One region of the Paenalcaligenes sp. GW821-LYS-B07-1 genome, then DNA from elsewhere that is predicted to be linked to it. Evidence: predicted binding sites of a transcription regulator. Region 1 holds the regulator's gene; the other holds the start of a gene.
What was found. Region 1 encodes LexA, which represses DNA repair genes until DNA is damaged. Its sites were predicted from a motif close to ACTGTATNNNNATACAGT; they were not measured.

Region 1 (10,243 bases):
CGCGCTGCTCAAGACGGCGATCGTATTACATTGGATTTCAAAGGCACGATCGATGACGTGGCTTTTGAGGGTGGTACCGCCGAAGGTTTCTCCTTCGTGTTGGGCGAAGGCCGTATGTTGCCTGAGTTCGAAACAGCTGTGCAAGGCATGAAAGCCGGTGAAGAGAAAACCTTCCCGCTGGCATTCCCAGCCGATTACGGTGGCACAGAAGTTGCTGGTAAAACAGCTCAATTCGAAATCAAAGTAACTGAAGTTGCTGAAGCTGTTCTGCCAGAACTGAACGCTGACTTTGCAAAAATGCTGGGTCAAGCCGAAGGTGATGTAGAAGCGCTGAAAGCTGACATCCGTAGCAACGTTGAGCGTGAAGTTAAAGCTCGCGTGCAAGCTCGCACCAAAGCAAGCGTAATGGATGCCTTGGCTGGTGCCTCTACATTCGAACTGCCTAAAGCACTGATCGATGCAGAAGTGCAAAACCGTATCGCTGCAACTCGTGAAGAGTTGAAAGCACGTGGTTTGCCTAATGCTGAGAACTTCCCAATCCCTGAAGATAGCTTCAAAGAAGAAGCCGAGCGTCGTGTACGTTTGGGTCTGTTGCTGTCCGAATTGGTTAAAGCTGCTGAACTGCAAGCTAAACCAGAGCAAGTCCGCGCACGTATTGAAGAGTTTGCACAGAACTACGAACAACCTGCTCAGGTTGTGACATACTACCTGTCAGATCGTCAACGCCGTGCCGAAATTGAAGCTGTGGTGCTGGAAGATAACGTGGTTGAACACGTACTTTCTAACGCTAAAGTTACAGAAGAGGGCGTGCCATTCAACGAAATCATGGGGAACTAACTAAATGTCGTCTAGTTTTATCGACTTCTATGCTTCGATGCATGGGGGGCACTCAGTAACACCGTCCGGTTTGGGCTACATTCCTATGGTTGTAGAGCAGTCTGGTCGCGGTGAGCGTTCTTACGATATCTACTCACGCTTGTTGCGTGAGCGCTTGGTGTTTTTGGTTGGGCCGGTTAATGACCAGTCCGCTAACCTGATTGTGGCGCAACTGCTGTTCTTGGAGTCGGAAAACCCAGACAAAGACATCTCTTTGTACATCAACTCGCCTGGTGGCGGTGTGTACGCAGGGATGGGCATTTATGACACCATGCAGTTCGTGAAACCTCAGGTTTCAACGCTGTGCACTGGGATGGCAGCCAGCATGGGTGCTTTCCTGTTGTCGGCGGGGGAAAAGGGCAAGCGCTTTGCCTTGCCTAATTCCCGCATCATGATTCATCAGCCTTCAGGCGGTGCGCAGGGTCAAGCATCGGATATTCAAATCCATGCGCAAGAGATCCTGAGTCTGCGTGATAGTTTGAATGGTATTCTGGCTAAAAATACTGGCCAGACCATTGAGCAAGTTGCGCTGGATACTGAGCGTGATCGTTTCATGTCTGCTGCTGAAGCGAAAAACTATGGTCTGATTGATCAAGTCTTTACGCACCGTTCAGACGAAACGGCTTAATGGGTGTGACCGCGCTGCCTAGCTTTGTGGCTGGCAGCGTGGGCACTTGATGTTTTGCAGGGAAAACGCTTTTTCTCTCTATTTTTCACAGAGTCCTATGTCCGATAAACACTCGTCCGATGACAAAGTCCTGCATTGTTCGTTTTGCAACAAGAGCCAGAGCGAAGTCGGCAAGCTGATAGCTGGACCTGCTTCAGTATTCATTTGTGATGAATGCATTACCTTGTGCAGTGACATTATTCACGAAGAGTCACAGGAAAAAGCTAAGGAAGCCATCAAAACTGAGCTTCCTAAACCCAAAGAGATTACCGGGTTTCTTGATCAGTATGTGATTGGTCAAGAGTCTCCTAAACGTAGCTTGGCTGTTGCGGTATACAACCACTACAAACGTATTCGCTATGCGAGTACTACTGATGATGGTGTAGAGCTTTCCAAGAGTAATATTTTGCTGATCGGGCCTACTGGCTCCGGTAAAACATTGCTGGCCCAAACATTGGCGCGCATGTTGAATGTGCCGTTTGTGATGGCTGATGCTACGACACTAACCGAAGCTGGGTATGTGGGTGAGGATGTGGAAAATATCATCCAAAAACTGCTACAAAGCTGCGAGTATGATGTGGAAAAAGCGCAGCAAGCGATTGTCTACATTGATGAAATTGACAAGATTTCTCGTAAGTCTGACAACCCATCCATTACCCGTGACGTATCGGGTGAGGGTGTGCAGCAGGCTTTGCTGAAATTGATCGAAGGTACGGTTGCCTCGGTGCCGCCACAAGGTGGTCGTAAGCATCCTAACCAAGACTTCGTGCAAGTAGACACTACAAACATTCTGTTTATTGTGGGTGGTGCGTTTGCTGGTCTGGATAAAGTCATTCTGGATCGTACAGAAAAATCTGGTATTGGTTTCTCTGCATCTGTTAGCTCTAAATCCGAGCGTGGTGTGGGCGAGCTGTTTACTGAAGTAGAACCAGAAGACTTGATCAAGTTCGGTATTATTCCCGAGCTGGTTGGTAGGTTGCCTGTGGTCACAACCTTGCAAGAGTTGGATGAGGATTCCCTGATCCAAATTCTGACTCAACCACGTAATGCCTTGGTTAAACAGTTCCAACAACTGTTTGCGATGGAGGACGTGAGCTTGGAAGTGGAAGATGCTGCACTGCGTGCTATTGCTAAACGCGCGATTACTCGTAAGACGGGTGCTCGTGGTTTGCGCTCTATTGTGGAACAGTCACTGTTGAACACAATGTATGAGTTGCCATCGCGTCCTGATGTGGGCAAAGTGATACTGACAGCAGATGCTGTGAGTGGCAAAGGTGAGCCCATCATGGTGGAACGCAGCGAGGAAGAAAAAACGGCAGCAACATCTGATACTGCAGCCGCCTAACTGGGAAACTTTCTGTTATAAATAACAGACTCATTGCTTCCTTGGCTCTTGAAATATTCAAAATAGCCGCAACCTTACAGTTAAGAAGTGCATCTAAAAAGGGAAGCTTCATGCTTCCCTTTTGCGGATGACGGGCTTATTAAAAGGAATTTGCTATGTCTGCGAGCCAGATTCTTACTACGGAACCCATGGAGCTACCGCTGTTGCCGTTGCGCGATGTGGTGGTGTTTCCGCATATGGTGATTCCCCTGTTCGTGGGGCGTCCACGATCCATTAAGGCGTTGGAATTGGCAATGGAAAATGGTAACCACATTATGTTGGTTGCCCAGAAAACTGCCAGCAAAGATGAGCCTTCCAAAGATGACCTATACGAAATAGGTTGTGTAGCGAACATTCTGCAAATGCTGAAACTGCCCGATGGCACCGTAAAGGTGTTGGTCGAAGGTATGCAGCGTGCACGTGCGGTTGATGTGACGGAAACCGACGAGTGTTTCAAAGCTAAGGTTGTGGCTGCAGAAGTCGAGTCTGCAGCGTCGGCATCAGAGCACGAGGCTTTGCGTCGTGCTGTGTTGGCGCAGTTTGAGCAGTACGTCAAACTGAATAAAAAGATCCCGCAAGAAATTCTGACTTCTCTGACTGGCATTGAAGAGCCAGGTAGGCTGGCCGATACCGTGGCTGCTCACTTGAGCCTGAAGCTGGAACAGAAACAGGAAATGCTGGAAATGGCTGCTGTAGGCAGTCGTTTGGAAGCGCTGTTGGCTCAGCTGGAATCTGAAATCGATATTCTTCAAGTGGAAAAACGCATTCGCGGCCGCGTGAAGAAACAGATGGAAAAAAGCCAGCGCGACTACTATCTGAACGAGCAAGTCAAAGCGATTCAGAAAGAGTTAGGCGAGGGCGAAGAGGGTGCTGATCTAGAAGAACTGGAAAAACGCATCGAAGAAGCCAAGCTGCCTAAAGAAGCACAGAAGAAAGCGGAAGCTGAACTGAAAAAACTGAAGCTGATGTCGCCTATGTCGGCAGAGGCTACCGTAGTGCGTAACTATCTGGATACCTTGGTAGGTATGCCATGGCGCAAGAAGAGCCGCATCAGCAATTCGCTGGTGAGTGCTCAAGAAGTGCTGGATAGCGATCACTTCGGTCTGGAAAAAGTGAAAGAGCGCATTGTTGAATACTTGGCTGTTCAACAACGTGTGAGCAAACTGAAATCTCCTATCTTGTGTTTGGTAGGGCCTCCAGGCGTGGGTAAAACCTCGTTGGGTCAGTCTATTGCTCGCGCAACCAACCGCAAGTACGTGCGTATGGCGCTAGGTGGGGTGCGTGACGAGGCCGAGATTCGTGGTCACCGTCGTACCTACATTGGCTCCATGCCAGGTAAAGTGCTGCAGAACATGTCCAAAGTAGGGGTACGTAACCCGCTGTTCCTACTGGATGAAATCGACAAGTTGGGAATGGATTTCCGTGGCGATCCGTCATCGGCATTGCTGGAAGTGTTAGATCCTGAACAAAACCACACTTTCCAAGATCACTACTTGGAAGTGGACTTCGATTTGTCCGACGTGATGTTCGTGGCCACCAGCAATACACTGAATATTCCACCGGCGTTGTTAGACCGTATGGAAGTGATTCGTTTGTCTGGTTATACCGAAGACGAAAAAGTACGTATTGCGTTTGACCACTTGATTCCTAAGCTGGTGAAACACAACGGCGTTAAAGATGGCGAGTTAGAAGTCACTGAAGATGCTGTGCGCGACATGATTCGCTACTACACACGTGAAGCTGGAGTGCGTTCGTTAGAGCGTGAAATCAGCAAAATCTGCCGTAAGGTAGTGCGTAAGTTCTTGGAAGCAGCTAAATCAGATGCTAAACCAACAACGGTAGTGGTGAACTCCGAAAACTTAGAAGAGTTCTTGGGCGTACGTCGTTATACGTTTGGTGTGGCCGAAACCGAGAACAAAGTAGGTCAGGTGACTGGTTTGGCATGGACTGAAGTGGGTGGCGATCTGCTAACCATCGAGGTTGCCGACATGCCTGGTAAAGGTAACATACAGCGTACTGGTTCTATTGGTGACGTGATGAAAGAGTCGGTGGAAGCCGCTCGTACGGTAGTTCGCTCGCGTGCTCAGAAGTGGGGTATTCCTGATACCACCTTTGAGAAACGTGACTTGCACGTACACTTCCCTGATGGTGCTACACCTAAGGATGGTCCATCTGCGGGTATTGCGATCACTACAGCCATTGTGTCGTCGTTGACCGGTATTCCTATCCGTGCTGATGTTGCCATGACAGGCGAGATCACTCTACGTGGTGAAGTGCTGGAAATCGGTGGCTTGAAAGAGAAACTGCTGGCAGCACTGCGTGGTGGTATCAAAACTGTCATGATTCCAGAGCAAAACGTGAAGGACTTGGCTGAGATTCCAGATAACGTCAAAAACCACTTGGAGATTATTCCAGTGCGTTGGATTGATAGAGTGCTGGAAGTGGCATTGGAAAAAATGCCTGTGCCATTAAGTGATGAAGAAGTTGCCAGATTGGCAGCGGAAGCCGCTGTTGCTAACAAAGTGGTTAGCGGTACAGGTGGTTTGAGTACTACGCACTAAGTCTAGTGTCACAATAAAAACAGCCCAGTAATCACTGGGCTGTTTTTTATCGCTGTGAAACAAGTAATTAGTGTATGGGTGTATTACGGATCAGGCCTACAGCAATACCTTCTACACTAAAGCTGTCTTCGTCGGAAACAGGAATAGGGTTGAAATCAGGGTTCTCGGGCATCAGGTTGATGGTTTTACCGTCGATGTGCAAGCGCTTAACGGTTACATCGTCACCTAGGCGGGCCACAATCACTTGGCCATGGCGAGCTTCTGTGGTTTTCTTTACGGCAAGCAGGTCGCCTTCCAAGATGCCGATGTCACGCATACTGAGGCCGCGTACGCGCAGCAAGTAATCGGGCGTTTGGCTAAATAGGTTAGGGGCAACACCAATTTCTTGTTCTACATGAGCACTAGCTAGTATAGGGCTACCTGCTGCTACTCTACCAATGATAGGCAGCTGCAAATTATTACTGGCGATGTCGTGATCGTTAGCGGCAGTAGGCATGGTGGTGTCGTCTTGCACAAGACGAATACCACGCGATGCGCCAGCAGTTAATTCAATGGCGCCTTTTTTTGCCAAGGCCTTAAGGTGATCTTCGGCAGCATTGGCCGACCTAAAGCCCAACGTCTGAGCGATTTCCGCTCTAGTGGGAGGAAAACCGGTGCGCTGTATCTCTTGACGGATGATGTCAAGCACCTGTTGTTGCCTGATGGTAAGTTTGACGGCCATGATATATTGGATGCTGTTTATTTATACAGCAATGATTTTGCGTTAAAATACAAGAAAAATCAAGCCGTATGGGCCTTTGGGCTGATCTGGGCACATTTTTGTGCTGGCTGTTTCTTCAGGACTCCGTGTCACCTATCCTATGTCAGAGTTTGCTCCGCGTTTTGTCAATTTCCCCGATAGCCCTTTTTCGCTGTACGAACCGTACCCGCCAGCGGGCGATCAGCCTGCGGCTATTGAAAAGCTGGTAGAGGGGCTAGAAGATGGTTTGATGTATCAGACTCTCTTGGGGGTGACGGGGTCAGGTAAAACCTACACCATGGCAAACGTGATTGCGCGCACGGGCAGACCGGCCATTGTGATGGCGCCAAACAAAACCTTGGCGGCGCAGTTGTATGCCGAGATGCGTGAATTTTTCCCCCGTAATGCGGTGGAATACTTCGTGTCGTACTACGATTACTATCAGCCTGAAGCGTACGTGCCATCACGAGATATGTTTATTGAGAAAGACTCGTCTATCAATGAACATATAGAACAGATGCGTTTGTCAGCCACCAAAAGCTTGTTAGAGCGTCGCGACACTATCATTGTGGCGTCGGTGTCCAGTATCTACGGTATTGGTAACCCCGGCGATTATCACTCAATGGTACTGACTTTGCGCGTAGGGGATACGGTTCCTAGGCAAGAGCTATTAGCGCGGTTGGTAGCGATGCAGTACGAGCGTAACGACGCTGATTTTGCGCGGGGTATTTTCCGGGCAAGGGGCGAGGTCATTGATGTGTTCCCCGCCGAGAACGCGGAGCAAGCCCTACGTATCACCATGTTTGATGATGAAATCGAGTCGTTAGCGTTGTTTGATCCGCTGACGGGCAAGATTCAGCAAGATGTACGTCGCTATACCGTGTTTCCCGGGTCGCACTTTGTGACACCGCGCGAAACTATTTTGCGTGCGATGGAAACCATCAAAGACGAGCTGCGTGAACGAGTGGATCAGTTTGTAAAAGCTGGCGAATTGGTAGAGGCTCAGCGTATAGAGCAGCGCACGCGCTTTGATCTGGAAATGATGAACGAGTTGGGCTTTTGTAAAGGCATTGAAAACTACTCCAGGCACTTATCGGGGGCTGCTCCTGGTGATCCGCCGCCTACGTTGATCGACTACCTGCCTAAAGATGCCTTGATGTTTATTGATGAAAGTCACGTCACCATGGGGCAGATAGGGGGTATGTACCGAGGTGACCGCTCTCGTAAACAAACGCTAGTGCAGTTTGGCTTTCGCTTGCCATCAGCGTTGGATAACCGCCCGTTGAAATTAGAAGAGTTCGAGCAGCGCATGCCACAAACCGTGTTTGTGTCGGCAACGCCAGCAGCCTACGAGCAAGAGCACGCGGATGCGGTGGTGGAGCAGGTGGTGCGTCCTACAGGCTTGGTGGATCCGTTGGTAGAAGTGCGTCCAGCCACTACGCAGGTGGATGACCTGCTAGGTGAGATTAAACTGCGTGTTGCCGCTCAAGAAAGGATTTTAGTCACGACGCTGACCAAGCGCATGTCGGAAGACTTAACCGATTACTTGGCCGAAAACGGTGTTCGGGTGCGCTATTTGCACTCTGATATTGATACGGTAGAGCGCGTGGAAATTATCCGCGATTTGCGCTTAGGTATGTTCGATGTTCTGGTGGGCATTAACTTACTGCGCGAGGGTTTGGATATCCCGGAGGTCTCTTTAGTCGCCATTCTGGATGCCGATAAAGAAGGTTTCTTGCGCTCAGAGCGCAGTTTGATTCAGACCATTGGTAGGGCGGCGCGTAACTTAAATGGTCACGCTATTTTGTATGCAGACAGAATTACAGACTCTATGCATAAAGCGATGAGCGAAACAGAGCGTCGTCGTGAAAAACAAGTGGCGTTCAACCTAGAGCACGGTATTACGGCGCGTGGTGTAAATAAAGCGGTACGCGACCTGATTGATGGTGTGTCGGCAGCGCCTGTGGTTGAAACCGAATACAGCATTATTGGTAGTGATGTACTGGGTGACGAGAAAAAACTAGCCAAAGAAATCAAGCGTCTGGAAAAACAAATGATGGATCACGCAAAGAATCTAGAGTTTGAGCAAGCAGCGAAAGCACGTGACCAGTTGCGTCAGTTGAAAGAAAAAGCGCTATTGGGATTGTAAATAATTCGCGTTGTTTTCACGGTACGAAATGGTGTATTGTGTTGTGGGAAAACCCTTATTTTAGATTGTGTTGTTTGCTATACTGGACTAAATCAGTCGGGTATAAACAGCCATAAGCGTGCCCGCCATAAGCTGAGGAGTTTCAGTATGCGTTTGACGACAAAGGGCCGCTTTGCTGTAACGGCCATGATAGATCTGGCGTTACGACAACAAAGTGGGCCAGTCACTTTGGCTAAAATTAGTGAGCGTCAGCATATTTCGTTGTCGTATCTAGAGCAGTTATTTGGAAAGCTGCGCCGCCATGAGTTGGTGGAAAGTACGCGCGGACCTGGTGGTGGTTATTCACTGGCTAGGCTGGCTAGATACATTACGGTTGCCGACATTATTTTCGCGGTAGACGAGCCGGTTGATGCCACAAACTGCAAGGGCAAAGGCAATTGCAAGTTGGGTGCCGGTGGTAGCCGAGGTCAGTGTATGACACATGACCTCTGGGCCAACCTAAGCCGTAAAATGGTGGACTACTTAGATTCAGTGTCGCTACAGGATTTAGTAGACCAGCAGCGTTTGCGTCAGCTAGAAGAAGCGGCTCATAACGACGAGGAAGTCATTTCAGTGCAAAAAACTAGCACACCCGTAGCTTCCAGTGTTTTCAACTTTGGTGGCTGACGTGCAGAAACAATCTAGACCACTGTATTTGGATTATGCGGCTACCACGCCTTTGGATGGGCGTGTGCTAGAGCAGATGATGTACTGGTTGCAAGACGGTTACGGTAATGCAGCATCCAGCAGCCATAGCTATGGTTGGGATGCAGAAGAAGCCGTAGAGCGTGCGCGTACTCAGGTGGCTAACGCCATCGGTGCGCAGGCGCGCGATATTGTGTGGACATCAGGAGCTACCGAGTCTGATAACTTGGCCATCAAAGGTGTGATGCAAGCGTATCAGAACAAAGGTAAACACCTCATTACGCTGCAAACCGAGCACAAGGCTGTGTTAGACACTTGTCATGCGTTAGAGCAGCAAGGTTTTGAAGTGAGCTATTTGCCAGTGCAGGCAGATGGTTTGCTGGATATAGAGTTACTACGCACGCATTTACGTCCTGACACCACGTTGGTCAGCATCATGTTGGTGAACAACGAAATTGGTGTGGTGCAAGATGTAGCGGCTATTTCCGCGTTGTGCCATGAAAACGGTACGTTGTTGCATGTGGATGCGGCTCAAGCGGTAGGTAAGCTACCTATAGATGTAGACGCCATGGGCATCGATTTATTGTCCATGTCAGCACACAAGGTGTATGGCCCTAAAGGTATGGGGGCGCTGTATGTGCGCCGTAAACCGCGAGTACGTTTAGAGGCGCAAATGCACGGTGGTGGACACGAACGTGGCATGCGTTCTGGTACGTTGGCGACTCACCAAATCGTAGGTATGGGCGCGGCATTTGAGCTGGCCGAGCAACTACGTGAAGAAGAGTGCCAACGCATACAGCAATTGCATCAGCAGTTGTTGCAGGGCTTGCAGGCTATACCCAATATTTACATTAATGGTTCGTTATCCCAACGCGTACCTCACAACTTGAGTGTGAGCTTTGATGGGGTAGAAGGCGAGGCCTTAATGATGGATTTGTCTGGCTTGGCGTTATCCAGCGGCTCAGCCTGTACATCCGCCAGTTTAGAGCCTTCTTTTGTGTTGAAAGCTATAGGTCGCACGGATCAACAAGCACATAGCTCGTTGCGTATTTCCTTAGGGCGTCAGACTACAAAAGAAGATGTAGATACTACGATTGCGGCCATACGCCACAGTGTAGAGCGTTTGCGTAACTTGTCTCCCTTCTGGGAACACGAGCAAAGCAGCTCGTTGGTGTCGTAGGTA
Region 2 (10,243 bases), 490 kb from region 1:
TAAAACATACTCTTCACACATAGCCACCTTCGCTAACAGCCATAAAAAAACCGCCCGTAATCACGAGCGGTTTTTCTTTGCGAATAGATCAGCGTTATTCTGCTTTAACGGTAGGAGTAGCCGTGGCTGCCTGTCGGCGGTCCACAATCACACCTAGCAGCACAATCACCAATGCCAAACCTGTGGTGTAGAGCACTTCTGTACGGTATGTACCTTCAATCACCATCACAATCAGCGCACTGATAATAGTGACGATAACCGCATAGGTTAACCACGGGAACAACCACATTTTGAAGGTAAGCTCGCGCTTTTCTTTTATCAGCTTACGACGCATACGCAATTGCGAGAAGGCAATGCATAGGTACACATACAGCGCAATAGTACCGGTAGCTTGCATCAGCACATCGTAAATATCCATCGTTTCAGTCGCAGTCAAATACACAGCCACCAGCGCAAATACACTGGATGCCACCACACCTACGTACGGCGTACCTGTGCTGCGACCTACTTTCTGGAACGACTGAGGTGCATCACCGCGTCGCGACAAGGAATACAGCATGCGGGATGACGTATAAAGTGCCGAGTTAAAGCAACTACACACCGATGTCAGCACCACAAAATTCACAATTTCGCTGGCATGCGGGATACCCAATGCATTCAAGGTAACGGCATACGTACCTTCAGTGGATAACCCCAAACCTGGGCTGTTATAGGGAATCAAACACACTACGATGAAAATCGAACCCACGTAGAACAGCGAAATACGCCATGCTACGGAACGTGTAGTTTGCACAATAGCTTTACTGGGGTTTTCGGACTCTGCCGCCGCAATGGTCACGATTTCCGCACCAATAAACGCAAACATCGCCCCCAGTAACGCTACCACCACCGCTCCAAAGCCATTAGGCATGAAACCTTGAGATGTTAGGTTAGACCACCCTTGGGTAGTGCCAGAAGGCCATAGATGCACGATCGCCAGCGAGCCAATGATGATAAACAGCACAATGGCAACCACTTTGATCAAAGCAAACCAGAACTCGAACTCACCGTAATTGCGTACGTTCATGAAGTTAACAACCATTAACCCCACGGTCACAATCAACATGTAGCCCCAGATAGGAATCATTGGGAACCAGCCGTGCAAGATCGCACCGGCCACATAGGCTTCCCATCCCATCAATAATGACCAGAAACTCCAATACAGCCAGCCAATCGTAAACCCTGCCCAGTGACCAATAGCTCGGTCGGCATAGGTAGAGAAAGACCCAGTATCAGGCTGAGCAACGGCCATCTCACCCAGCATTCGCATTACTAAGATTACGAGCGCTCCACCGCCCATATACGCCAGAATGGCAGCCGGTCCAGCATTCGCAATTACTTTCCCGGATCCTACAAATAACGCTCCACCAATGACGCCTGCTATAGATAGCATGGTCAAGTGGCGGGATTTCAGCCCACCCTTTAACTTATTTTCTTCTGCGCAACTCATTTGTGCCGCCTTTTAAAACGGATTAACTCTTAATGCCCATTAAGCGTTTGACAAGATAGTCATGGAATGTGTTTTGCCCTCCTTTGCAGACAATTGAAACCATAATAATTATTTTTTAATGCCAAAACTATAACGCCATATGCCTCAACAGTACGATTTTTTCTCTGAAAAATTATGATTTAAGACAAGAAAACGGGGCTTACACCCCGTTTTCCTGAGCACTTCTAGCCCTGTTAATGACTAACGTGACTGAGATCTTCTTTAACAGAATCAAAGACTTCCGTAACACTATGCTGCGGCTCTTTACCCATCAAGCTCACTACCACGATTGCGATAGCGCCCAAGATAAAGCCAGGGATAATCTCGTACAAGCCGAACCAAGCGTAGTGATTCCAGATCAGCACTACTACAGCACCCACGATCATGCCTGCTAACGCGCCGTTGCGAGTCATTCTGCGCCACAACACGGACAGCAAGATCACTGGACCAAAGGCTGCACCAAAACCTGCCCATGCATAGCTCACCATAGACAGCACACGGCTATTTGGATCCCATGCCAAGATGATGGCCACAATGGCTACCAGCAGTACCATCGCGCGACCAAACCACACCAATTGCGCATCAGTTGCATCGCGTTTGATGAAGGTTTTGTAGATATCTTGAGTCAGTGAGCTTGAGCACACCAGCAACTGTGCCGACAAGGTGCTCATCACTGCAGCCAGAATGGCGGCCAACAAAATACCGGCAATCCATGGGTTAAACAGCAGCATAGACAACTCAATGAACACGCGTTCAGAGTTCTCATTCACGCCAGCGGCTTGACTTGGGTTCGCAGAGAAGTACGCAATACCGAAGTAACCCACTGCCACCGCACCAGCCAAACACAGAATCATCCATGTCATACCGATACGACGTGCGTTAGGGATAGTTTTTACCGACTCTGCTGCCATGAAGCGCACCAGAATGTGAGGCTGACCAAAGTAGCCCAAACCCCATGCCAACAAGGAGATCACACCCACGAATGAGGCGCCCTGCCACAAATCAGCATGCAAAGGATTAATAGCAATCACTGCAGCGTTTGCATCCGCAAAGCCACCAGCGCCCAAGATCACCACCAGAGGGGTCAAGATCAGCGCTGTAAACATCAAGGAAGCCTGAATGGTGTCTGTCCAGCTCACCGCCAAGAAACCTCCAATGAATACATAAGCAATGGTGCAGAATGCGCCCACAAACATCGCAGTGGTGTACGACATACCGAACATGCTTTCAAACAATCTGGCGCCTGCCACCACACCGGATGCACAATACAGCGTGAAGAACACCAGAATTACCACGGCCGACACAATACGCAGCACGTTGGATTTGTCTTCAAAACGATTTGAGAAAAAGTCGGGCAATGTCAGCGCATTCCCAGATTTCTCGGTGTACACACGTAAACGTGCAGCCACGAAGCGCCAGTTTAGATACGCCCCCAAGGTTAAGCCAATGGCAATCCAGGATGCGGAGATCCCGTTGTCATAGACCGCGCCTGGTAAGCCCATCAGCAACCAACCGCTCATATCCGAAGCCCCAGCGGCAAGTGCCACCACGAAAGGCCCCAGTCTGCGTCCGCCCAAAATATAGTCGGACAAGTCATTTGTAGCCCTGTAGCCCAGCCATCCGATCAACAGCATTCCCACGATATAGATTACGAACATCGTCGTAATCTGCATATTGGCTAATTGCATAGCATTCTCCCTTTTGAGGCAGACAAGGGGTGTAAAACCCCTTGTCCCTGCACATTGCTATCCGTGCATATCGCTTGTTGTAGTAAAAATTAGACTACTGCCATTAGCGTGGCATTCCCTCCCGCAGCCGCGGTGTTTACGCTAAGAGAACGTTCTGCTACCAGCAGCTCCATCCTATAGAGCTGACCATCAGCCAACTCTGCACTGGTGCGACCCTGCGCTTGTAACACGGGGCCATCCTGCTCCGCTAAGAACTGCGATAGCGATTTCAGCGCATCACAATCCCCCTCGAAGACCACACCCCCTACGCGACGTGTCATCGCGTCTTTCAGGGAGTCCACCACGACCACCTGCTTACGAGCAGCTTCAGGCAGTTGGGTTAAAACGGGTTCCAAAACTTCTGCAGCAACGCCTTCACGCACGATCAGTGCTTCGTTACCACATGCCAAGCTAGTTGCTACCTGCACCAGCAAACCATGTTTGGTGGCTGGCACACACACGACTGCACCACGGCCTTGTAGGCTGTAGGTGTTCGTTTCGCCGGTAGGGCCTGGCAATTCAACGCGTGTGTTGAACAACGACACAGCAGACAAGTGTTTCAAGCTTTGACTTAGATCTTTTTCGCCATGTTTATCGGCCCACTGTTGCAGGCTTTCCAAGGCTTCGTTGCTAGCTGCTTTTTGTGCTTTACCACCCAGCACCAACTGGTCTGGACGCTGGCTTAACAAACGATTCAAGTAAATAGGACCGCCCGCTTTAGGACCAGTACCCGACAAGCCTTCACCACCAAATGGCTGTACACCTACTACCGCACCCACAATATTGCGGTTCACGTACATATTGCCGGCGTGTACTTGGGCTACCAAACGGTTGATGGTTTCATCAATACGGGAGTGCACCCCAAAGGTCAGACCGTAGCCAGTGTCATTGATGGCTTTCAGCAAGGCATCTTGCTCGGCACGCTTGTAGGTCATGACGTGCAGCACAGGGCCGAACACTTCACGCTCTACATCCGCAATGCTCTTGATCTGGATGATGGTTGGTGGCACAAACGTACCGTGCTGGCATGCGTCGCCCAATGGCAACTGCTCTACATCAAAACCACGGCTGCGCATAGTGTCAATGTGGCTGCGGATATTGCCTTGTGCTTCAGCATCAATCACGGGGCCCACATCGGCGTACAACACGTCAGGGTTACCCACACGCAATTCACGCATCGCACCACGCAACATGGTGATCACGGTGTCAGCCACGTCTTCCTGCACACACAAGATACGCAGTGCCGAACAACGCTGACCAGCCGAGTCGAAAGCAGAGTTCAGTACGTCAGCAATCACTTGCTCTGGCAACGCGGAAGAATCCACGATCAACGCGTTCTGACCACCGGTTTCAGCAATCAGCGGGATAGGTTGGCCATTGTTATTCACACGCTGTGCCAAGGTAGCCGAAATACGTTTAGCCACTTCGGTAGAACCGGTGAACATCACGCCTTGAACACGATCATCGCCCACCAACATCGCGCCCACATCACCCTCACCAGGCAACAGTTGCACAACGTCGTGTGGCACACCCGCTTCGTGCAAGAAGCGAATACCTTGGGCGGCAATCAAACCAGTCTGTTCAGCAGGTTTAGCCAACACGGTATTACCGGCAGCCAATGCCGCAGACACCTGACCCAAGAAAATAGCTAGCGGAAAGTTCCAAGGGCTAATACACACCACAGGACCCAAAGGACGGTGGCTGTCATTAGAGAAATGCTGGTCGATACGGTTAGCGTAGTAGCGCAAGAAGTCTACCGCTTCACGAATCTCTGCTACCGCATTCGCAAAGGTTTTACCCGCTTCACGCACGATCAAACCAATCATGGTGGTTTGCTGGGCTTCCAATAGGTCAGCCGCACGCAGCAAGCAACGAGCACGTTCTTGCTCAGTTGTGGACTGCCAAATTGGTGCAGCAGCTACCGAACGTACCAACGCGGCATCTACTTCAGCAGCAGAGCTGAAAATTACTTTACCCACCACATCACGGTGGTCAGCTGGGTTCAGCACAGCCTGCTCACGCGCTTCATCTACCACAGCCAATGTGGCTGGGCTGGCGTGCCAGTTGTTGGTGGTGCTGGACAACAATGCTGCCGACAACGATGCCAAACGGTGTTCGTTGGACAAGTCCAAACCTTGGGAATTCTGACGGTTCTCGCCCTGCGCTTTGTACAACTCTGCTGGCAGCGGAATCATAGGGTGAGGTGCGCCTACTGGGCTGATGCTTTCAGCTTCATCAATAGGATCACGGATCAGCTCATCAATAGAGACGTTTTCATCGGCAATACGGTTTACGAACGAGGAGTTCGCACCGTTCTCCAGCAAACGCCGTACCAAGTACGCTAACAGTGTTTCGTGTGTACCTACTGGTGCGTAAATACGGCAAGGACGTGCCAATTTACCTTGGCTAACAGGGCCTACCACTTCTTCGTACAACGGCTCACCCATACCGTGCAAGCACTGGAACTCGTACTGACCCAAGTAGTAGCTAGAGCCTGCCATTTCATAAATAGCAGCCAACGTTAAGGCGTTGTGTGTTGCAAACTGCGGGAAGATCGCATCCGGTGCGCTCAACAGTTTTTTCGCACATGCCAAGTACGCGATGTCGGTGTAGATTTTGCGGGTGTAAACAGGGTAGCCTTCCAAGCCATCAACCTGCGCACGTTTAACTTCCGTATCCCAGTACGCGCCTTTCACTAAACGCACCATTAAACGGTGGTTAGTGCGTCTACCCAAATCGATCACATAGTCGATCACGTATGGAGCACGTTTTTGGTAGCCTTGAATCACAAAGCCAATACCGTTCCAACCGGCCAGATCTGGGTCCTGACACAGGGCCTCTAACAGATCCAACGAAATTTCCAGACGATCCGCTTCTTCGGCGTCGATATTCAGACCCACATCGTATTGGCGCGCCAACATCGTCAATGCTTTAACGCGTGGCAACAGCTCGCTCATCACACGGTCGTACTGGGCACGAGAGTAACGAGAGTGCAGCGCAGACAACTTGATAGAAATACCAGGGCCTTGGTAAATACCTTTGCCACCTGATGCTTTACCAATCGCGTGAATGGCTTGCTCGTAAGACGCGTAGTAGCGTGCCGCATCTTCTTCGGTCATCGCAGCTTCGCCCAACATATCGTAAGAGTAGCTAAAGCCTTTGTTTTCCCATTTTCTGCCATTTGCCAAGGCATCAGAAATGGTTTCACCACACACAAAGTGCTCGCCCATCAAACGCATCGCCATGTCCACACCTTTGCGGATCAATGGCTCACCACCTTTGCTGATCAGTCTACCAATGGCGGAACTCAAACCTTTTTCGCTGCTGGTGGTCACCAATTTGCCAGTCAGCATCAAGCCCCATGTCGCCGCGTTCACAAACATAGAACCGGAGTTCAGGTGAGCTTGCCATTCGCCTTTGCTCACTTTGTCGCGAATCAATGCGTCGCGTGTGGCACGGTCAGGAATACGCAGCAATGCTTCGGCCAAACACATCAAGGCCACGCCTTCTTGGCTAGACAACGAGAACTCGTGGATCAAACCATCCACACCACTGCCTTGACCTTTAGCACGCAACGCTGTCACCAGCTTACGGGCTAACTCGCGTACTTTAGCTTGGTCTTTGCTGCGTGCTTGGCTAATCAAGCCAGGCAAACAGTCTTCTTCGGCGCGACGATAGGCGCTAGTAATCGCAGCACGCAACACAGATTGTGGTGCAATAGATTGGGCAAATTCCAAGAACGGCTGTGTAGGCTCATTGTCGCCCACGCTCAAACCGGCTTGCTCCAGATCCACCCCTTTCTCACCCTCTGTCTGGGCAAGATAGGCTAAGGATGGCGGTAACTTACCCGACTCGATTTCTTCCAAGAACGAAAAAATGGCTTGCTTGATGAACCAATGCTGAGTTCTTCCAATGCGTTCAGCCGCCTCGCGTATACGCCCACGTAATTCGGCGTCTACTTTCACCCCTAGTGTCGTTGCACTCATAACCCTCTCACTTACAGACAGAGAGGTTGCAACCTTATAAATTTAAAAGGTGCAACCTTAATGATAGATATGCGAATTCTAGGTGCAACCTTTTTGAAGTCGTATAGGTACTTACCCTAGATCACAGAGAGAACTGTTGCGTACACTTACAAAAAAGCCCGGATTTACCAGGCTTTTTTACATCATCACTTCTTAGGCAGATAGCGCAGTGCATCTACCGGTTTACCGTTATAACGCAGCTCAAAATAGAGCTGCACCTGCGATGTACCCGAATTTCCCATCTCGGCAATGGTTTGACCTTGAGTCACCGTAGCCCCCTCGGACACCAGCAAACGGCGGTTATGCGCATATACCGTTAAAAAGTTATTAGCGTGGTTCACGATCAACAAATTACCGTAGCCGCGCAATCCATCACCTGAATAAATAACCTTACCTGCCGCCGCCGCTTTGACCGGCGTACCTGCCGTATTAGCGATATACACACCTTGAGAGTGCGCCGCCGACACACCACGCTTAGACGTACCTGCTGCCGGCCAAATCAAATTAATATTGCGCGGCGCGGCCACTGAATTGGTAGACGCATTACGCGGCGGCAACGCAGTGCTGCTGCCTGCACTGCCTGTAGGCCCGCTTGACGCTGCCGCAGGCGCTGCTGAACCACCTTGTACTTTCAAGCGCTGCCCCACCGTTATACGGTTAGGGTTAGAAATATTGTTCATGCGCATCAGTGACGACAAGCTTTGATTATGCTGACGCGCCACCTTACTTAAGGTGTCGCCACGCTGCACCACATAATAGCCATCCTTAGTTCCACTCGTACTTCCACATGCCGCCAACGTCACTGCCACAGCGCCATACAGCACCCAGCGCAATACAGAAGTACGACCAGACATGAAACGGGAATAAAGCGATAACAAAGACACGGTATCAGGCTCACACCAAAGTAAAAGCAGTCTTAACACTGCGCAAACAGTAGCATAGCAAGAATTACAGCTAGGCAAAAACCCCGCTTGTAACGTTGACGGAACCTAACAATGACGGCAACACATGAAATTTCATGTGCACAAAAGGCCAACATTAGCGCCACACACCTTGCCAAACCGTCGTATACACGCTATAGTTCTTTTCTTTTGGAGCAACGCGCTCAGGTCTGCATCGTACTTGTACGGCTGCATGAAACCATCGCGAATTACTCCAAAAACAATTTCCGCAAGGAAATGCTATGGCGCAATGGCAGATAGGTTATGCACCGGATTGCAAATCCGTGTAGGTCGGTTCGATTCCGGCTTGCGCCTCCAAGAATACCAAGGGCTTAGAGAGAAATCTCTAAGCCCTTTTTTTCCGCATATTCTGCACTTTTCCGCAAATAACTCTCGTCGGCGGGAATTGAGGCGGCCAGTCTAAAAAATTTAGGTAGCCGCCGCATACCCTCTACGCACACACTCGGTAACTTTTTCACCATCAAACCGCACTAAAATACTGGTTTTTTAATCAGTACCAGTGCGCCATGTCTAAACCCATCCCTATAACACCAAACTCCCCCTGCCTAGTCACAGCACTAGACGCTACTGTGCAGTGCGGCTTCCCTCTCCCATGCACAACTGAAGTTGGCAAAACATTAGACATCAGCGATCTACTAATCAAGCACGCAGGCACAACATACTGTGTTGCTGTGCGCGGCGACTCAATGCGTAATGCAGGCATTTGGGACGGTGACCATGTAATGGTCGATACATCCCTCATCGCAAGACATGGCAGCATCGTTCTAGCCATAGTTGACGGTGACTACACTGTGAAGCGCCTGTACAAGCAGAATGGCATCATCAAACTGCTGGCCGAAAATCCAGACTTTCCAGACATCGAGCTTAATGATGGGCAAGAGCTGACTGTGTTTGGAGTCGTGACGTGGACGCTTAAACCTCTTCTATAAGCCGTCTACTGCGTCGCGCCACGTTTTCTGATGCTATCGTACCCAACCTCACACGCTAATCCTGCTACTCGCCGCCTGTCAGCCTCTGCTGCGTAGATTTCCGCCAACCCATCAAGTTCTCCAAGCAGCTCGGTAAACATTCGGATGGCGGTGTCTGCTGCCTCGCGCTCTGCGGCAGCGGTGGCAAGCGCAACGTCTCGCCTGTAGCGGGCAGCGTATTCTTTTGCGGCGTCCCGCACGCGCTGATCAGCAGCAAGCCGCTCAGTAATAGCAATTTGCTTAATCTGCTCTTGTGTCTCACGATCCCTTATCTCCATTGCTTCAGTTAGTTCATGCTCTATCTGACGAGCCAAGGCCTCTGCATGTGCAACATCAGTCATGCGTGCAGCCAGCTCTAGTGAGTGCTGAGCCTTTAAATCAGAAAGCTGCGCCTCATACCGCCAGCCCTGCACCCACCAGCCAGCCAAAAAAATAGCCGCTGCAATAGCGGCCCCTGTTAATCCAGACTTGATATGCATAGTTTCTTCCTGTCTAGAGCGCGGTGATAAAGCCCACGGTAGAACTGTTGGCCAACATAGGACCAAACAGGGCGACCGCTCGGAGCATGAGCGAAAGCGTCGCATGCCTCCTCCCATCTCCCCTCCCACATCAAGCCAACAGCTCTGCTTGCACACGTCCGTGGGTTTCCATAGTGATGCCCCATATCGCTGGCAGCATCAAACGCCCCTTGCCTGATATCTGCTGGTAAGCATTCAGCCAGAGAAATTTGCCCTTTCTCTACAACGACACGCTCCACCTCTTCGCATCTTTCTGGCGACCAATAATCCCCAATAACGATAGGCTCGTTTACTGTGTGTTTGGTTAGCCCTCGGCACACTGTGGGCAGGTTTCCAGCTAGTTTGTCTGGGTACACAATGTTCTGCCCCTCCCCTTCCCAGCGGCTAAGCATATTGTTTAGGTCGTCACTATAAAGAGTCAGCGATCCAGCCGCGATTGCTACCGCAGCTGTCATTGCTTTAGTTCTTAGATCCACGCCACCACTCCTTTAGTCTGGCACAACGGCCCTGCACAC

Region 2: a site for LexA is predicted at 8,720-8,737, ahead of AC3QL0_RS12390 (LexA family protein). Genes of this name have one in related genera too.

Annotation. Positions count from the first base shown of each region.
Region 1 covers NZ_CM179516.1:2,092,500-2,102,742, reverse strand. Annotated here, with positions in the region: gene tig (trigger factor) at 1-837, shown strand, start outside; gene clpP (ATP-dependent Clp endopeptidase proteolytic subunit ClpP) at 842-1,504, shown strand; gene clpX (ATP-dependent Clp protease ATP-binding subunit ClpX) at 1,602-2,888, shown strand; gene lon (endopeptidase La) at 3,044-5,488, shown strand; gene lexA (transcriptional repressor LexA) at 5,556-6,209, opposite strand; gene uvrB (excinuclease ABC subunit UvrB) at 6,349-8,376, shown strand; gene iscR (Fe-S cluster assembly transcriptional regulator IscR) at 8,524-9,042, shown strand; gene AC3QL0_RS09955 (IscS subfamily cysteine desulfurase) at 9,044-10,240, shown strand.
Region 2 covers NZ_CM179516.1:2,581,495-2,591,737, forward strand. Annotated here, with positions in the region: gene AC3QL0_RS12365 (amino acid permease) at 95-1,489, opposite strand; gene putP (sodium/proline symporter PutP) at 1,723-3,216, opposite strand; gene putA (trifunctional transcriptional regulator/proline dehydrogenase/L-glutamate gamma-semialdehyde dehydrogenase) at 3,306-7,241, opposite strand; gene AC3QL0_RS12380 (peptidoglycan DD-metalloendopeptidase family protein) at 7,427-8,134, opposite strand; tRNA gene AC3QL0_RS12385 (tRNA-Cys) at 8,466-8,539, shown strand; gene AC3QL0_RS12390 (LexA family protein) at 8,749-9,171, shown strand; gene AC3QL0_RS12395 (DUF2514 family protein) at 9,177-9,689, opposite strand; gene AC3QL0_RS12400 (lysozyme) at 9,668-10,183, opposite strand; gene AC3QL0_RS12405 (hypothetical protein) at 10,188-10,243, opposite strand, start outside.